One region of the Rummeliibacillus sp. JY-2-4R genome, then DNA from elsewhere that is predicted to be linked to it. Evidence: riboswitches for the same ligand, from Rfam matches in the RefSeq annotation. Region 1 holds a riboswitch; the other holds the start of a gene.
What was found. A riboswitch is a leader RNA that binds a small molecule or an ion and turns the genes downstream of it on or off. The one in region 1 is predicted to bind S-adenosylmethionine.

Region 1 (8,011 bases):
TCCCCCGCTGATTGTTAGTTGAACCAATCGGGCATTTACGGGCAGTTATCCCACACCTATGCTTCTTCGAATTTTCTATAGCCTCGCAGTTAGTCTTACTGCCCGTTAATGCGGAATATCACAAAAACAGGAATTTCCATCCAAATACCAAATGTAAAAATAATAAAACTACAATGATTAAAAGCAAAAAGAAGTTCTTTTTTTAAAACACTCTTATAAGCTTTAAAGTACAACCCTAACCATATCCCTCTTTTACTTTCTTATTTATTATGTATCAGTAGGCGTCTTTTATATAAGAAGCATAAGCTCGTCAGGGGTGCTAATTTGTTCACTAAATATTAAGACACTATTAGCAACCCACTACGATTATATAATATGAATGAAGAATATTTAAGAACACTAGGAATGAGTGCAATATTAAATTGAAACGACTACTGGTGCTTTTACTAACATGTCTGCATAGTCTTCCACCATAACACTAGCTGTAGGGAACATGCCTGCTCCTGGCCCCACAAGTGTAAGTGTACCGATATAATTTGTATCAAGTGCTACTGCGTTATTAACTCCTTCTATAGAATAGAGCGGATGATCTGGCCCCATCAATTGTGGACCCACTGTGGCAATGATTTTACCTGTTGCTTCATCTTTGCGTACATCAGCAATATGGCGATACCGTAATCCTTTTGCCTTGGCTTCTTCTACTTGTTCGGCAGTAATTCCATCGATTCCAACCACATCAACATCATCCCAATTCGGCTGTTCCCCAAATGCTAGTGCACTTAAAATCATTAACTTACGGAATGGATCTTGACCAGAAATATCATTATATGGATCAGCTTCTGCATAACCTAACTTCTGTGCATCTTTTAGTGCTTCATTAAATGGCATGCCTTCACTGCGCATTTGAGTTAGGATGTAGTTTGAAGTGCCATTTAGGATTCCTTGAATATGGCTAACTTTGTTTACACGTAGAATATTTTGCATTGTTTTGATCACAGGTACCCCACCAGCAACAGTAGCTTCAAAGCCAACTTGCACTCCAAATTGTTTTGCTTTTTCTTGTAAAGCTAAACCATATTTTGAGAACATCACTTTGTTCGCTGTAATAATGTTGCAACCTTTTTTGATTGCTTGAGATAAATAGCTATACGCTGGTTCTTCGCCAACGATAGCCTCAAATACAACCTCTAAGTTTGGAATTGCTAAAACATCCTCAAAATTATCTGTTAGTAATTCTTTTGGTGCATGCGGGCGTGGTTTGTTCACATTATTTACGAGAATTTTAGCGATTTCGATATCCACACCTAAAGTGTTTTTAAAGTATTCACGCTTCTCATTGACAATACGAAGAATACCTTGGCCAACCGTTCCAAAACCTAAAATTGCCACCTTCACTGCCGTCATGTTTCTCGCCTCCAAATTTTTTCTTTCTTATATTGTAGAATTGCTTTTTTCAGGTTCATCCTATCCACGTGAAGCTCTTCTTAAGCTTGATGAATAATACTAAACTAAAACGCTATTAAAAAAACTGAATAATTTTACTTATTGATGATTTTAGACTACCTACGGACAGATTACAAGGAAAATCTTTCTCAGAAAGACAATTGTTTTTTCTAGGAGGTCATGAAAAGCGCTTACAACGTTGATTTAATGGAATTTTCTGATTAGTAGGAGATTAAAAATAATTTTAATACACTTTTGAAAAGAAAAGAGTGACTGCCATAAAAGCGTCACTCTTTCATATAGTTGAAACTGACTATATTCTTTTATCCCGCATTAACTGGCTTTTGCCTCCCACCTCAAGGCTTTAAAGAACTTGAAGAAGCAGCGGTTGAGATAACTGCCCGTAAAAACCCGATCGGTGAGATACAGTGAAACTTACCGATGCGTTAGCAGAGGTTTAGTTGAACTAATCGACAGTAGAACGGGACTAACAATTAGTGGGGTATGGCCAACTAAAACCGCCACGTCAATCACAACGTTGGCACTGATACCTCCTGTACGTCAGAAAACCCCCACTAATTAAAGTTTCGCTTTATTTCGCAGTTGCTTTTGTGTTTACTTTTGCAAACGCAGTTTCTAATGCATTGATAATATCTTCTGCTGCTTCTAAACCAATGGATAGGCGTACTAATTCTTCGGGAACACCTGCTTTTTTAAGTTCTTCAGCATTCAATTGTTGATGTGTTGTAGATGCTGGGTGAATGATTAATGAACGTGCATCCCCAACATTTGCAACATGGGAGAATAATTCAATATTGTCGATTAACTGACGCCCCGCATCACGGCCCCCTTTGATACCAAATGTAAGTACAGAGCCGAAACCATTTTTTAAGTATTTTTTAGCAAGTGATGCAAATTCGCTGTCATCAAATCCGTTATAATGTACCCATTCAACTTGGTCATTAGATTGAAGATATTCTGCTACTTTGCGTGCATTTTCATTGTGATATGGAACACGTAAATGAAGTGTTTCTAAACCTTGTAATAGATTGAATGCTGCATCTGGGCTAAGTGTTGGTCCAAAGTCACGTAGTAATTGAACGCGTAAACGAGTTGCGAAAGCTGCATCACTCGTATCAATACCATAGCGTAAACCATGATAAGATGCATCTGGCTCAGTGTAATCAGGGAATTTTCCACGGGTCCAATCAAATTTACCGGCATCCACTACTACACCAGCAATTGTTGTACCATGACCACCAATCCATTTCGTTGCAGAATGAACAACGATATCTGCACCAAATTCGATTGGATTGCAACCTACAGGTGAAGCAAATGTATTGTCAATAATTAATGGAATTTCATGTTTGTGTGCAATTTCTGCTAATGCTTCAATATCTACAATTGAAAGACTTGGGTTACCAATTGTTTCAGCATAAATTGCTTTTGTATTTTCATTGATTGCTGCTTCAAATTCTGCATTGTTTTTTTCATCAACAAATGTCGTTGTAATGCCATAGCGAGGCAATGTATTTGCAAATAGATTGTAAGTACCACCATAAATACTAGCTGCTGAAACAATATGATCGCCAGCGCGAGCAATGTTTAAAATTGAAAATGCAATAGCTGCCATACCTGAAGAAAGGGCAACTGCTGCTGTACCACCTTCTAGCAATGCGATACGTTTCTCAAAAACATCTACAGTTGGATTCATAATACGAGAATAGATATTACCTGGTTCTTCAAGTGCAAATAATTTACGGGCATGTTCAGAATCCTTGAATTTGTATGCTGTTGTGCGATACACAGGAACGGCAATTGCTCCTGTTGTTGGATCAGGTGTTTGACCACCATGTACTGCTAAAGTCTCTTTACGTAATTCTGTCATTGATAATTCCTCCTAAAATTTAAATGTGATAGATGGAAAACGGAGGTGTGTAAAAGGGTTTCTATAAAAAGAAAAACCCTTCTTCACGTAAGAAGAGGGTTAAATTTAGCATTATCCTCCCCTTATCTCTCAGATCCGATGTGAACCTGTAGGAATTAGCACCTTGGTAAACGGTATGTTACTGGTTGCTGGGCATCGCAGGGCCTATCCCTCCGCCGCTCTTGATAAAGGTTATTTGGTTTTTATTCCATCTTATTGAAGTAAGTATAGAAGAATACTAGGATAAAAGTCAAGATTTTTCTGAATTTTTTAAATAACAAAATTAGCAGAGATGCAATTTTGAGTAAAATCCCGTATAGTAGAGATGAAACTTACCATATAAGGAGCTGACATTTAAGAATGGTTAAAGAATTATTACGCAGTCATACATCAGTTCGAAAATATACAGGCGAAAAAATTCCAAAAGATGTTGTGAGAGATTTAGTTGAAACTGCTCAAATGGCAGCAACATCACATTTTATCCAAGCATATAGTGTAATCTGGGTATCCGATGAAGAAAAGCAACAAAAACTTGGTGTTCTATCCAATAATGAATTTCAATTCCAAACAGCAGGAGCTGCTTTCTTGTTTTGTGTAGATTTTAAACGTCTTCAATCTGCGGGTAAAAAACAAGGTGTAGAAATTGTTGCTGATTCTGCAGAAAATCTTTTGGCCGGTGTTGCAGATGTTGCCATATTCGCACAAAACTTTGTTATTGCAGCAGAATCAAAAGGATATGGTATTTGCTATATCGGCGGTGCACGCAACAAACCTGCTGAAATTAGTGATTTATTCGATTTACCTGATTACGTTTTCCCACTATTTGCAATGACTATTGGTACACCAACAAAACGAAACGAAACAAAACCTCGTCTTCCTTTAGATGCAGTTTTGCACGAAAATAGCTATAACGTAGAAAAGTATGACCAACTATTAGATGAATACGATACACTCTTAGAAAAATATTATGAAAGTCGTTCTTCTAATAAGAAATCAGCCAATTGGACTAAACAAATGGCCGATTATCTAATTGAACAACGCCGACCATATATGAAAGAATTCCTAGCAAGCAAAGGATTTACTTGGAAGTAACATAATTCATTTCGAACATAAATCATCATAAAGAAAGAGCCACGAAAAGTGTTTAGTCTTTTCGTGGCTCTCTTTTAATTTGTGGGTACAAGACAAGCTTGCTTTTCTTTTTATTTACTTTCAATACCTGCAATTGTCATTTCTTTAACAGGTAAAAAGACATCATTAGAATTCAAATAGGTTACTACTACTTGGTCACCCTCTTTTAAATAAACTGCAAGAGGAGCTGCTTCTGAGCTAACAATATAGTTTTCTTTGTTGTCTAATAGGAATGAGATGGTAGTGAAATCCCCACTCTTCTCTTTGTAAACACGGACAACTTTACCTTTTGCCGTTTTTTCTTCATTTGAAGAACTACTATTTAAAGAGCTGCTCTTCGAACGGTTAATAATTGTTTTATATTGTCTTAATGCCTCATTTGGCGTAGCTGCTGAAACAGAAAGCTCTGGGCTTGCTGCTGAAACTATTGAATAATTTTGTAAGAAGCCATTCGAGTCAAGCACTGGTACTAACCAACTTGCTTCACCATAAAAGTTATAAATAATTGGCATAGCAGCTTGCCACTTTTTCTCGATGAATTTCTTTTCGAGAATTTGTATAGCGCCTTGTGAATCCATATATGCTTCTTGCTTGTTTCCTGAATAGTACGTAGCTTGGCCTGTTCTAGCATTCGTCAATGAATAACCGAGCATAGAATCTACGCCTTTTTTAGGACTTGTGAAATCCGTGAAGTAAAACATTGTTCCATTTTCATCAAATACTGGACTAACATTTGCTTCTGTTCCTTCATCTGAAGGTAATTTGACATCTTTTTTGCCAAAGATACTATTCAAATAACCATGGACGTATTTTCCAAAATATTCATTTTGGCGACTTACAGCTTCTGGAGAAATTGCACCATCGATAAATTCAGGTACATCCTTTAATTCATATGTTTTAGAATCTCCTGTTTCTGCATCAATCATAACAATCCCTTTTGGGTCAAAGCCGTTACGTCCAGATATAAATGTCCCATAAGTACGGATATAATATGGCTTTCCATCATCATTAACCTCTAATTGTGCATCACCATAGAAGATTTCCTTCGTATTTGCTAATCTCATATGACGTTCCACATTGTTATTTAAATAGGCTGAGGTTGTATACACCATCGGCGAACTAACAAATTTAGGATTGTCAGACGAATTAGTCGCACTCATCATCAAATAACCAGGAGATTCTTTCCCTTTCATCCATTTAAAGAAATCAGAGAATTCAACAGGTGCAATATAAACGTATTCACCTTTTACTTTTTGGATTTGTAGATTGCCTAATTCATAGTAACTTGTATTTGGTACTTGGCTAAATGCCTTCTTCATTTTATTGCGGGCAAACTTTGGTGGTACGCTTGCAGGCGTTTTTGTATCATCAAACGCCTTTAGCTCAACTTTCTTTGCCATCTCTGCTGATTGGTATTTTTGATTTGCATTAAAAAGTGGAGCTGCTAAAAGATAAGCTCCAAACACTAAACTTGCCAAAGCTATGATTCCCTTAATCTTTCTTTCATTTCCATTAGATAAAAGTGTACCTATTATTGAAATTACAAGAAGTGCTGGCCATAGTCCCGACCAGTTTTGATCAGTTTTTGTAATATAAAAACCTACTGCTGCAATAATTAAAACTAAGATAAAAATAGCAATAACCATTTGTAACTTAAACTTTGTCTTATAATCACCATCAGGCGTTTTGCTCGTTAGAGGTACGATTAATATAGTCGCTACAATTGCGATAACCGCTGACATGATTAACGTCGTTGTCATATTTACTCATCCTTTCTCATATTTAAGATACGACTCTAAACTTGAGAAGTTTCATTTATTTTTACTTATGAATTATTGTTTCAAAATTTATTGGGTATAAATTATAAAGAATATTGCATAAAGAAAATGTTAGACGATTCCTTACATCTAGTTATTAATTAGTCATATCTGTATTATTGTCGCATTTTGTAATGTAAAAATAAAAGCATTAATGATATTTTTTAGAATTGAGCTAAGGAAGTTTTAGATATACTTTATTTTCTTTACAATACACTTGTTAAAATATTCCGTAGTTCGAAGGAAAGTGTTAGAATTATGACAATGGTTTAAATTTAAGGAGGATTCACAAAAATGAGAGAAACGGTCATCGAACGATTAACTCGTTACGCTAAAATTGATACTCAATCTAACGAAGAAAGCCAAACAACGCCTTCTACAGAAAAGCAATGGGATTTACTACGTGTATTAGAAATTGAATTAAAAGAAATTGGTATGGAAGAAGTTTCAGTTGATGAAAATGGCTATTTATTTGCAACATTACCTGCAAACTCTGAAAAGGAATTACCAACCATTGGCTTTTTAGCTCATGTTGATACAGCAACTGACTATACTGGTACAAATGTAAATCCTCAGCGTCATGACAATTATGATGGTGGCGATATTCAACTGAATGCTGATGTTGTTTTATCACCAAAGAATTCACCTGAATTAGCAAACTATGTTGGTCAAACACTGATCACAACAGATGGTACAACATTACTTGGTGCTGATGATAAAGCAGGAATCGTAGAAATTATGACTGCTATGGAATACTTGATTCAACATCCAGAAGTAAAACACGGCAAAATCCGTGTAGGGTTTACTCCTGATGAAGAAATTGGACGTGGTCCTCACAAATTTGATGTTGAGCGTTTTAATGCTGATTATGCTTACACAATGGATGGTGGTCCTCTTGGAGAGCTTCAATATGAAAGCTTTAATGCTGCTGCAGCTAAAGTAACAACTCGCGGTACGAATGTTCATCCAGGCTCTGCTAAGGGTAAAATGGTCAATTCTATTACAATGGCCATTAAATTCCAAGAAATGATGCCTAAAGAAGCTGTTCCGGAAGCAACAGAAGATCATGAAGGTTTCATCCATCTTATGTATTTTAAAGGTGAAATTGAAAACACTACTCTTTCATACATTATTCGTGACCATAATCGCGAAGCATTCGAAGCAAAAAAAGCTCTATTTAAAGAAGCTGAAAAAGCAATCAAAGCGGAGTACGGTGAAGATGCTATAACTGTTGAACTATCAGACCAATATTACAATATGGCAGAAAAAATCCTACCTGTTAAAGAAATTGTTGACATTGCACAAAAGGCAATGGAAAATTTAGATATAAAACCTTTAATTTTACCAATCCGTGGCGGTACTGATGGCTCTCAATTATCATACATGGGACTTCCAACGCCTAATATCTTCGCTGGTGGCGAAAATATGCATGGTAAATATGAATATGTATCTGCTGAAACAATGGTCAAAGCTACAGAAGTAATCATAGAAATCGTTCAATTGTTTGAGCAAAAAGCATAATAATTGGTAACGAATAAGTAGGTGACCTTTTGAAAGAAATAGCAATCGGTATTTTTGCCTCATTATTTTTTGCTGTTACGTTTATTTTGAACCATTCGATGGAATTAGAAGGTGGAAGCTGGTTATGGAGTTCTTCATTGCGCTATTTCTTCATGCTTCCCTTTTTAATCAT
Region 2 (8,011 bases), 1.6 Mb from region 1:
CGGTTTTCCAGTTGGAGCAATGCTAGGAACCGCGGAACTTTACGATAGCTTTGGACCAGGAACACATGGCACTACATTTGGTGGAAATCCATTAGCTATGGCAGTAGCAACTACTGTTGTAAATGAAGTTTTCGATCCTGAATTTTTAGAAAAGGTTCAGAAAAAAGCTCAATATTTAACAGAAAAATTAAAAGAATCACTTCCTTCAACTGTTGAAGTTCGAGGAATGGGATTATTGCAAGGGTTTACTTGCGAAAATTCTTCATTAGTTGTAGAAGCTGCAGAAGAGAACGGATTATTATTAGTTGCAGCAGGACAAAATGTAGTCCGTGTTTTACCACCATTAACAGTAAGTTTAGCTGAGATTGATGAGGCAGTTGAAATTATTCAAGCTTCAATTCCTGTAACAACAACTACGAAATAACATCAGTGAATTAAAGCGCTCTCGAGAATCGCCATTCACAAGAAAATAACCATTTTAAGTGCTTCCAATAAGAAAAAGGAACGGGTAACTTTTTTCTTATTGGTAAGCACTTTTATTATTCCAAAATACTTTATTTACCTGTACAAATTTTAAGATAACCAAAATAAAGCTACTTAAAAGTGAATAAATTTATAGAAATCAATCATCCACTTAAGCACAGATGTTAATATTAATTTCATTTTAGAGTTGATGTATAAAACGAGTAAATTTAACAGATACACTATTAATTTAAATATAAAATGTACACTTTTAGAAAACCGAAACAACAAAAAAAGCCTAAGTTTGTTAAAATAACAAAACCTAGGCTTTTTAATGTCTTTTCTTTATTAAGCCTCTACTTTAGTAAGCTTTCCCAAACGTTCGATTGCTTCAGCCAATAGTGATTCATCTTGTACTAATGCAACACGAACATAGTTTTTGCCAGCATCACCAAAGATTGAACCTGGTACCATTACAACTCCTGTTTGATCAATTGCTTCATAAACAAATTCGATATCATTCAATTCTTGATTTGGGTATTTTGCCCAAACGAACATACCACCTTTAGACGGCGTCACATTCCAGCCGATTTTTTCTAAACCATCTATTAAAATACGATGACGTTTAGTAAAAACAGAACGTAATCGATCTGTAATTTCTTCTGCATTGTCTAAAGCGACACATGCAGCATCTTGAATTGGGCAGTATATTCCATAATCGAGATTGGATTTTAGTTCTTGAATAATTGAAATCATTTCAGCATTGCCAGTAATATACGCAATTCGCGCTCCAGCTAAGCTAAAACTTTTTGAAAGAGAGTTGATTTCCATTCCGACTTCTTTAGCCCCAGGAGTAGATAAGAAACTCATAGGTTTACCATCATCAAAGTAAAATTCTGAGTACGCTGCATCATGAAGCACAATAATATTGTATTTTTTTGCGAATGCAACAACCTTTTTAAAGAATTCTTCAGAAGGCATTGCAGGAACTGGGTTGCCTGGTAAATTTAATATCATCATTTTCGCCTTTTCAGCAATTTCTACAGGTATAGCATCTAAATTAGGTAAAAAACCGTTTTCTTCTAACAAAGGCATATAATAGGGAATCGCTTCTGCTAAGTGAATTCCGGCATCATATGCAACATACGCTGGATTTGTAGTTAATATATAATCTCCGGGATTACAAAATGCTATTGGTACGTGTACTAACCCTTCTTGAGACCCCATTGTTTGGATAATTTCTGTGTCAGGATCTAAATCTACATTACTACGACGTTTATAATAATCTGCAACAGCTTGATAGAATTTTTTAGTACCACTTAATGTGTATCCGTATGAAGTTGATAACGCTGCTTGTTTAGAAAGTTCCATCCGAACCCTTTCGTCAGGTGGTAAATCGGGGCTACCAAGACTTAAATCGATTAGCTTCGTCCCAGTAGCTGCTTTACGATTAGCGGCGGCTTTTAAATCTCCAAATATTGCTTTTGGGAACATTGCCATTTTCTTTGATCGTTCGATTTTCACTAGTAAGCACTCCTTAATTGAATATAAAAACTATCAAATATTTTACCATAGTTAACTATTATATAACAGTTAAAAATTAAATATAAAATAGTAAAACACATAATACAAACTATTATAATACTAATTTTATGTGTAGAATAGGGATATTAGAATTAGTACTTAAATTGTGTGTGTATTCTTAAATCTTACTAAAAGAATGGGTTTAATATCCTTTATATATCAATGTTTTAGAAGGTAAAATAATTTTCAGAAAAGTTTGCAATAATAAATTTTTCATGTTAGGATTACATTAATTACATAACTCTTATCAAGAGAAGCTGAGGGAAATGGCCCTATGAAGCTTCAGCAACCTCTGTCTTACAGAAAGGTGCTAAGTCCTACAAGACAATTGTCTTGGAAGATAAGAATCGAGCAGAATTTCAAAACCTCTTTTCTTATCATAGAAAAGAGGTCTTTTATTTAACTTTGAAAAGGAGCGTTTAAAATTGCCAATTAATATTCCTAAAAATTTGCCTGCAACAGAGCTATTAAAGAAAGAAAAAATATTCGTTATGGAAGAAGATCGATCCAAAAGTCAAAATATTCGTCCATTAAATATTGCCATCTTAAATTTGATGCCACAAAAAGAGAAAACAGAATTACAACTTCTTAGATTATTAGGAAATACACCATTACAAACAAATGTTACGTTTTTAAACACAGCTACTCATGAATCAAAAAATGTAAGTAAATCTCATTTAGAAACTTTTTATTCAACATATGAAGAAGTGAAGCACCGTAAGTTTGATGGTCTTATCATTACAGGTGCTCCAATTGAATTAATGGAATTTGAAGAAGTTGATTTTTGGGACGAGATAAAAGATATTATGGATTGGTCAAAAACAAATGTAACTTCTGTATTACATATTTGTTGGGGGGCACAGGCTGCACTTTATCATCACTTTGGGATTGGAAAATTCCCATTAAAAGAAAAATGCTCTGGTATTTTCCGACATAATGTGTATGATTCTACAGTTAAATTATTAAGAGGATTTAATGATGTATTTACAGCACCCCATTCTCGTCACACATCTGTTTCACTTGAAGAAGTTGAAGCACATCCAGATTTAACTGTATTATCTGCCTCAGATGAAGCTGGATTATTTATTGCTATATCTAATGATGAAAAGTTAATCATGGTTACAGGTCATTTAGAATATGATGCAGATACTTTGAAAGAAGAATATGAGAGAGATGTTGCAAAAGGAATTGACATTGCAGTTCCAAAACATTATTTTCCAAATGATAATCCGACAAACGCGCCATTGAACACTTGGCGCTCACATACACATCTACTATTTTCAAACTGGTTGAATTACTATGTATACCAAGAAACACCATATGAATGGGAATAGTAAATTAATAATTTATAGCCGCTGCGAAGTATTAACTAATCGCAGCGGTTTATTTTTATCCTTCCATCCATTAAGGTTTAAAAATGGTTTGCTATAATAATGAAAATGGATGTTAGAAAAGAGGGAATTTTAATGTTTAAAACGATTGGCGTATTAGCTCATGTAGATGCCGGGAAAACCACATTTTCTGAGCAATTGCTTTACCATACAAAAAGTATAAAAGAAAGGGGAAGAGTTGATCACAAAGATGCATTTTTAGATAATCATGCCATTGAACGTGAGAGAGGGATTACTGTTTTTGCTGAGCAAGGTCGTATAGTTGTAGGCGAAGATACATACACAATTATTGATACACCAGGACATGTTGATTTTTCACCAGAAATGGAAAGAGCAATTCAAGTAATGGACTATGCAATTTTTATCATAAGTGCAGTTGATGGTGTAGAAGGACATTCTGAAACTGTCTGGCATCTACTCCGAAAGTACAAGATACCTACATTTATCTTTATCAATAAAACAGATCGTGAAGGGGCTAATGTTGAAGCTGTATTGAGAGAAATGCAACAAGAATTATCACCTAATATTATTCCAATAACAAATCACCTAAAAGATCACACTCTTTCTGAGCAGTTAATTGAATTTATAGCTGAAAGAGATGATACTTTACTTCATCAATATTTGGAACAAAATATTGATGAAAAACTATTCTTGAAATCATTTAAACAATTAATAAAGAATGGTAAGGCGTTTCCTTGTGCTGATGGCTCTGCCTTAAAAGATATTAGGATAATGGATTTTTTTGAACAATTTATGACTTTAACTGAAACTACTTTTGATAGCAGTAAACCATTTACAGCAAAAGTTTTTAAAATTCGTCATGATGATAAGAAACAACGAATTACATTTCTTAAAGCCCTATCAGGTAAGTTGAAAGTTCGTGATGAATTAGGTTTTGGTGAAAAGAATGAAAAGGTAACTGAAATACGATTATATAATGGTAAAAAGTTTGAAGTGGTTAAAGAAGTACAAGCCGGTGAAATTTTTGCTGTTTGCGGGATTACGCAAGCCTCAATCGGAGATATAGTTGGAGGAACTGATTTTGAGGCTAAACAATCTTTCGAAATGATACCTACTTTACAATCAAAAGTTGTCAATGAAGGCACGGAGCATATAAAAGATGTCCTTTCAAATTTTAAAATTTTGGATGCGGAAGATCCTTCTTTACATGTTTTATGGAGCGAAAAATTCCAAGAAATTTATGTACATGTCATGGGGGTAATACAACTTGAAGTGCTTGTTGAAGTAGTAAAAGAAAGATTTGGAATTCAAGTACATTTTGAAAACCCGCAAATTTTATATCAGGAAACAATCAATAACACAATAACTGGGTACGGACATTTTGAACCACTAAAGCATTATGCAGAAGTACATTTACGGATGGAAAAAGCTTCAAGGGGAGCTGGAATATTATTTGAAAATGCTTGTCATGCAGATGATTTATCCATTGGGCATCAACGTTTGATTGAACAGCATATATTCGAAAGAGAACATCATGGTCTCTTAACCGGCTTTCCCATCACAGATATTAAATTCACACTTATTACGGGGCGTGCACATATTAAACATACTGAAGGTGGTGATTTTAGAGAAGCCACTAATCGTGCTATCCGACAAGGCCTCGAGCAAGCAGATAATGTACTACTAGAACCATATTATTCTTTTAAAATGAAAGCTTCTAGTGAGTTTGTTGGACGTATAATGACAGACATACAACAAGCAAGCGGTGAATTTGAGACGCCTATCATGACAGAAGATCAAGTAATTATTAAAGGGAGAGTACCTGTATCCACGTTCATGAATTACAATACAATTTTTGCAGCATATACAAATGGAAAAGGAGCTTTATCGCTTCAATTTTCCGGTTATGATTTTTGTCACAATACAGAGGAAGTCATTAAAAACATTGGATACAACAAAAATGCTGACCCAGAATACACTTCCCAAAGCATATTTTGTGCAAAAGGGAAAGGCTATCAAGTACCTTGGTATGAAGCGGAAGCCGCTATGCATTGTTTGAAGAAATAAAAATACATTGATTGGAGAATCCAATCAATGTATTTTTTTATATTCGTGAGAATATAAAACTATTTCCATAGAGTAAGTGTTGAAAATAGATTGAAATAGTAAGAATTATCTATTGTTTAAATTTTAATAATGAATATAATAAATACCTATAAGGTTACTATGAATTAATGAGGTGATAAAATGACTTTTATGATTATTACAGGATTACTTTGTGGTGCAGCTCTTGGATTTGTTTTACAGAGGGGGCGATTCTGTTTAACTGGTGGTTTCCGAGATATGTATATTGCAAAAGATAATCGAATGTTTTATGCATTATTATTAGCAATTGCAATACAAAGTGTTGGCGTTTACTCACTGATACATTTTGGATTGTTACAATATGAAGCTGGTACTTTTTCTTGGGTAGCAGTTGTAATTGGTTCTTTTATATTTGGTATAGGAATTGTGCTTGCGGGAGGTTGTGCAACGGGAACTTGGTATAGGGCAGCGGAAGGATTGATAGGTAGCTGGGTTGCACTTATTTTTTATATGATTACAAGTGCGATTATGAAATCAGGTGTTCTATTACCAGTCAATAACAAATTATCTTCTATCCAAGTTCATAATAATTCAATTTCAAAAACGATTGGATTAAATGTCTGGTTGCTAATTCTTCTATTGGTAGTAGTCGTTATAATTATCATGGTAAAAGAAGCAAGAAAACCTAAAGTATTCATTCCTTCATTAAAACCCAAAAAAACTGGGATCGCACATTACTTGTTTGAACGTCGTTGGCATCCATTTTTCACTGCATCACTTGTAGGAATTATTGCAATTATTGCTTGGCCATTAAGTGAAGCAACTGGTAGAAATGCGGGATTAGGAATCACAACACCATCAGCAAATATTATCCAATATTTAGTGATGGGCGATAGTACTTTTCTAAATTGGGGAGTATTCTTGGTATTAGGTATTTTTGTAGGATCTTTTATTGCAGCAAAAGGCAGTAATGAATTTAGATTAAGAGTTCCAAACGTTAAAACAATTGTTTCAAGTCTCTTTGGTGGAATATTCATGGGGATTGGAGCTAGCTTAGCAGGCGGTTGTACGATTGGTAATGGATTAGTTAGTACGGCAATGATGACTTGGCAAGGATGGATATCACTTGCATTTATGATTTTGGGTGTTTGGACTGCTTCATATTTTGTATTTGTAAGAGCGAGAGAAAAAAGCAAAGCAGCCGTGAAACAAACAGTTGCACATGTATCTCAAAATTAGGAGGAATAATAATGACAAAAGTATTAGAAACTATGGGGCAAGTTTGTCCGTTTCCGTTAATCGAAGCTAAAAAGGCAATGGAAGAAATAAATTCAGGTGAAGAGCTTGTGATCAACTTTGATTGTACTCAAGCAACCGAAAGTATTCCAAGATGGGCTGCAGAAGAAGGTCATAAAGTATCTAATTATGAACAACTGAACGATGCTGCATGGACAATTACAGTTCAAAAGAAGTAATAATGCGTTAATTCAAAAGGCAACCATTTGCTATTAGGTAGCAGATGGTTGCCTTTTTGTATTAATTACAATTTTAAAATTCTATAAAAAAGAACTTCATCCATTGATGAAGTTCCAAGATGCTATGGGCGTAGTGGGGGTCGAACCCACAACCCCCTGATTAAGAGTCAGGTGCGCTGCCAATTGCGCCATACGCCCGTTGCCTTACGACGTAAATAATCATAACGCTATATTCTTATAATGTCAAGAGGAAAAGTAGCCTTTGAGGATTACAACTACTCTGAATGATAATGAAAAAAACTAAAAAGAAAGAGTATTATAAAAAATCCTATTCATTACTGTAGTATAACAAAAAAAGTAAGTAAAAAAGAACATCATCTGATGGATGATGCTCTTTTTAAAATAATGGGCGTAGTGGGGGTCGAACCCACAACCCCCTGATTAAGAGTCAGGTGCGCTGCCAATTGCGCCATACGCCCGTTGCCTTATGACATAAATTATGTTAACGCTATATCCTTATTATGTCAAGAGAAAAAACGAAATTATTTTTATAATATACTTTTTTTCTTCGCCTAATAGGATAATTATTATAAGTAAAGTCAGAATATAGCTAACTTCAAAAGTATTATTTGTTCTGTATAATAATTCAAAAAGAAAAGAACATCATTTTGTAATGATGTTCTTCTAAGAACTATGGGCGTAGTGGGGATCGAACCCACAACCCCCTGATTAAGAGTCAGGTGCGCTGCCAATTGCGCCATACGCCCGTTGCCTTACGATGTAAATAATCATAACGCTATATTCTTATAATGTCAAGAGGAGAACTAGGATATTTTTTATTAAAAGAAAATGGCTCGTGAATTGTAAAATATTTCATTTTTGCAATGGAGAAATATATAATAGTGATATTGAATAGGAGGTTTTATATTGGAAAATTTCATTTTTAGGAATCCGACAAAACTTATTTTTGGTAAAGGACAAGTTGAATTATTAAAAGAAGAGGTACCAAAGTACGGAAATAAAGTATTGCTTGTATATGGTGGAGGCAGTATT

Region 2: linked by a shared signal. The riboswitch ahead of metA (homoserine O-acetyltransferase MetA) and the one ahead of ACWV26_RS01210 (O-acetylhomoserine aminocarboxypropyltransferase/cysteine synthase family protein) in region 1 are both predicted to bind S-adenosylmethionine.

What each region holds. Positions count from the first base shown of each region.
Region 1 is NZ_CM132623.1:243,172-251,182, reverse strand. Features, by position in the region: gene ACWV26_RS01215 (homoserine dehydrogenase) at 418-1,404, opposite strand; gene ACWV26_RS01210 (O-acetylhomoserine aminocarboxypropyltransferase/cysteine synthase family protein) at 2,036-3,331, opposite strand; SAM riboswitch class I at 3,451-3,562, opposite strand; gene ACWV26_RS01205 (NADPH-dependent oxidoreductase) at 3,731-4,462, shown strand; gene ACWV26_RS01200 (hypothetical protein) at 4,573-6,261, opposite strand; gene pepT (peptidase T) at 6,613-7,839, shown strand; gene ACWV26_RS01190 (DMT family transporter) at 7,869-8,011, shown strand, end outside.
Region 2 is NZ_CM132623.1:1,868,875-1,876,885, forward strand. Features, by position in the region: gene ACWV26_RS09025 (acetylornithine transaminase) at 1-424, shown strand, start outside; gene ACWV26_RS09030 (aminotransferase class I/II-fold pyridoxal phosphate-dependent enzyme) at 811-1,986, opposite strand; SAM riboswitch class I at 2,288-2,393, shown strand; gene metA (homoserine O-acetyltransferase MetA) at 2,472-3,380, shown strand; gene ACWV26_RS09040 (GTP-binding protein) at 3,513-5,465, shown strand; gene ACWV26_RS09045 (YeeE/YedE thiosulfate transporter family protein) at 5,646-6,722, shown strand; gene ACWV26_RS09050 (sulfurtransferase TusA family protein) at 6,734-6,958, shown strand; tRNA gene ACWV26_RS09055 (tRNA-Lys) at 7,084-7,156, opposite strand; tRNA gene ACWV26_RS09060 (tRNA-Lys) at 7,365-7,437, opposite strand; tRNA gene ACWV26_RS09065 (tRNA-Lys) at 7,653-7,725, opposite strand; gene ACWV26_RS09070 (iron-containing alcohol dehydrogenase) at 7,886-8,011, shown strand, end outside.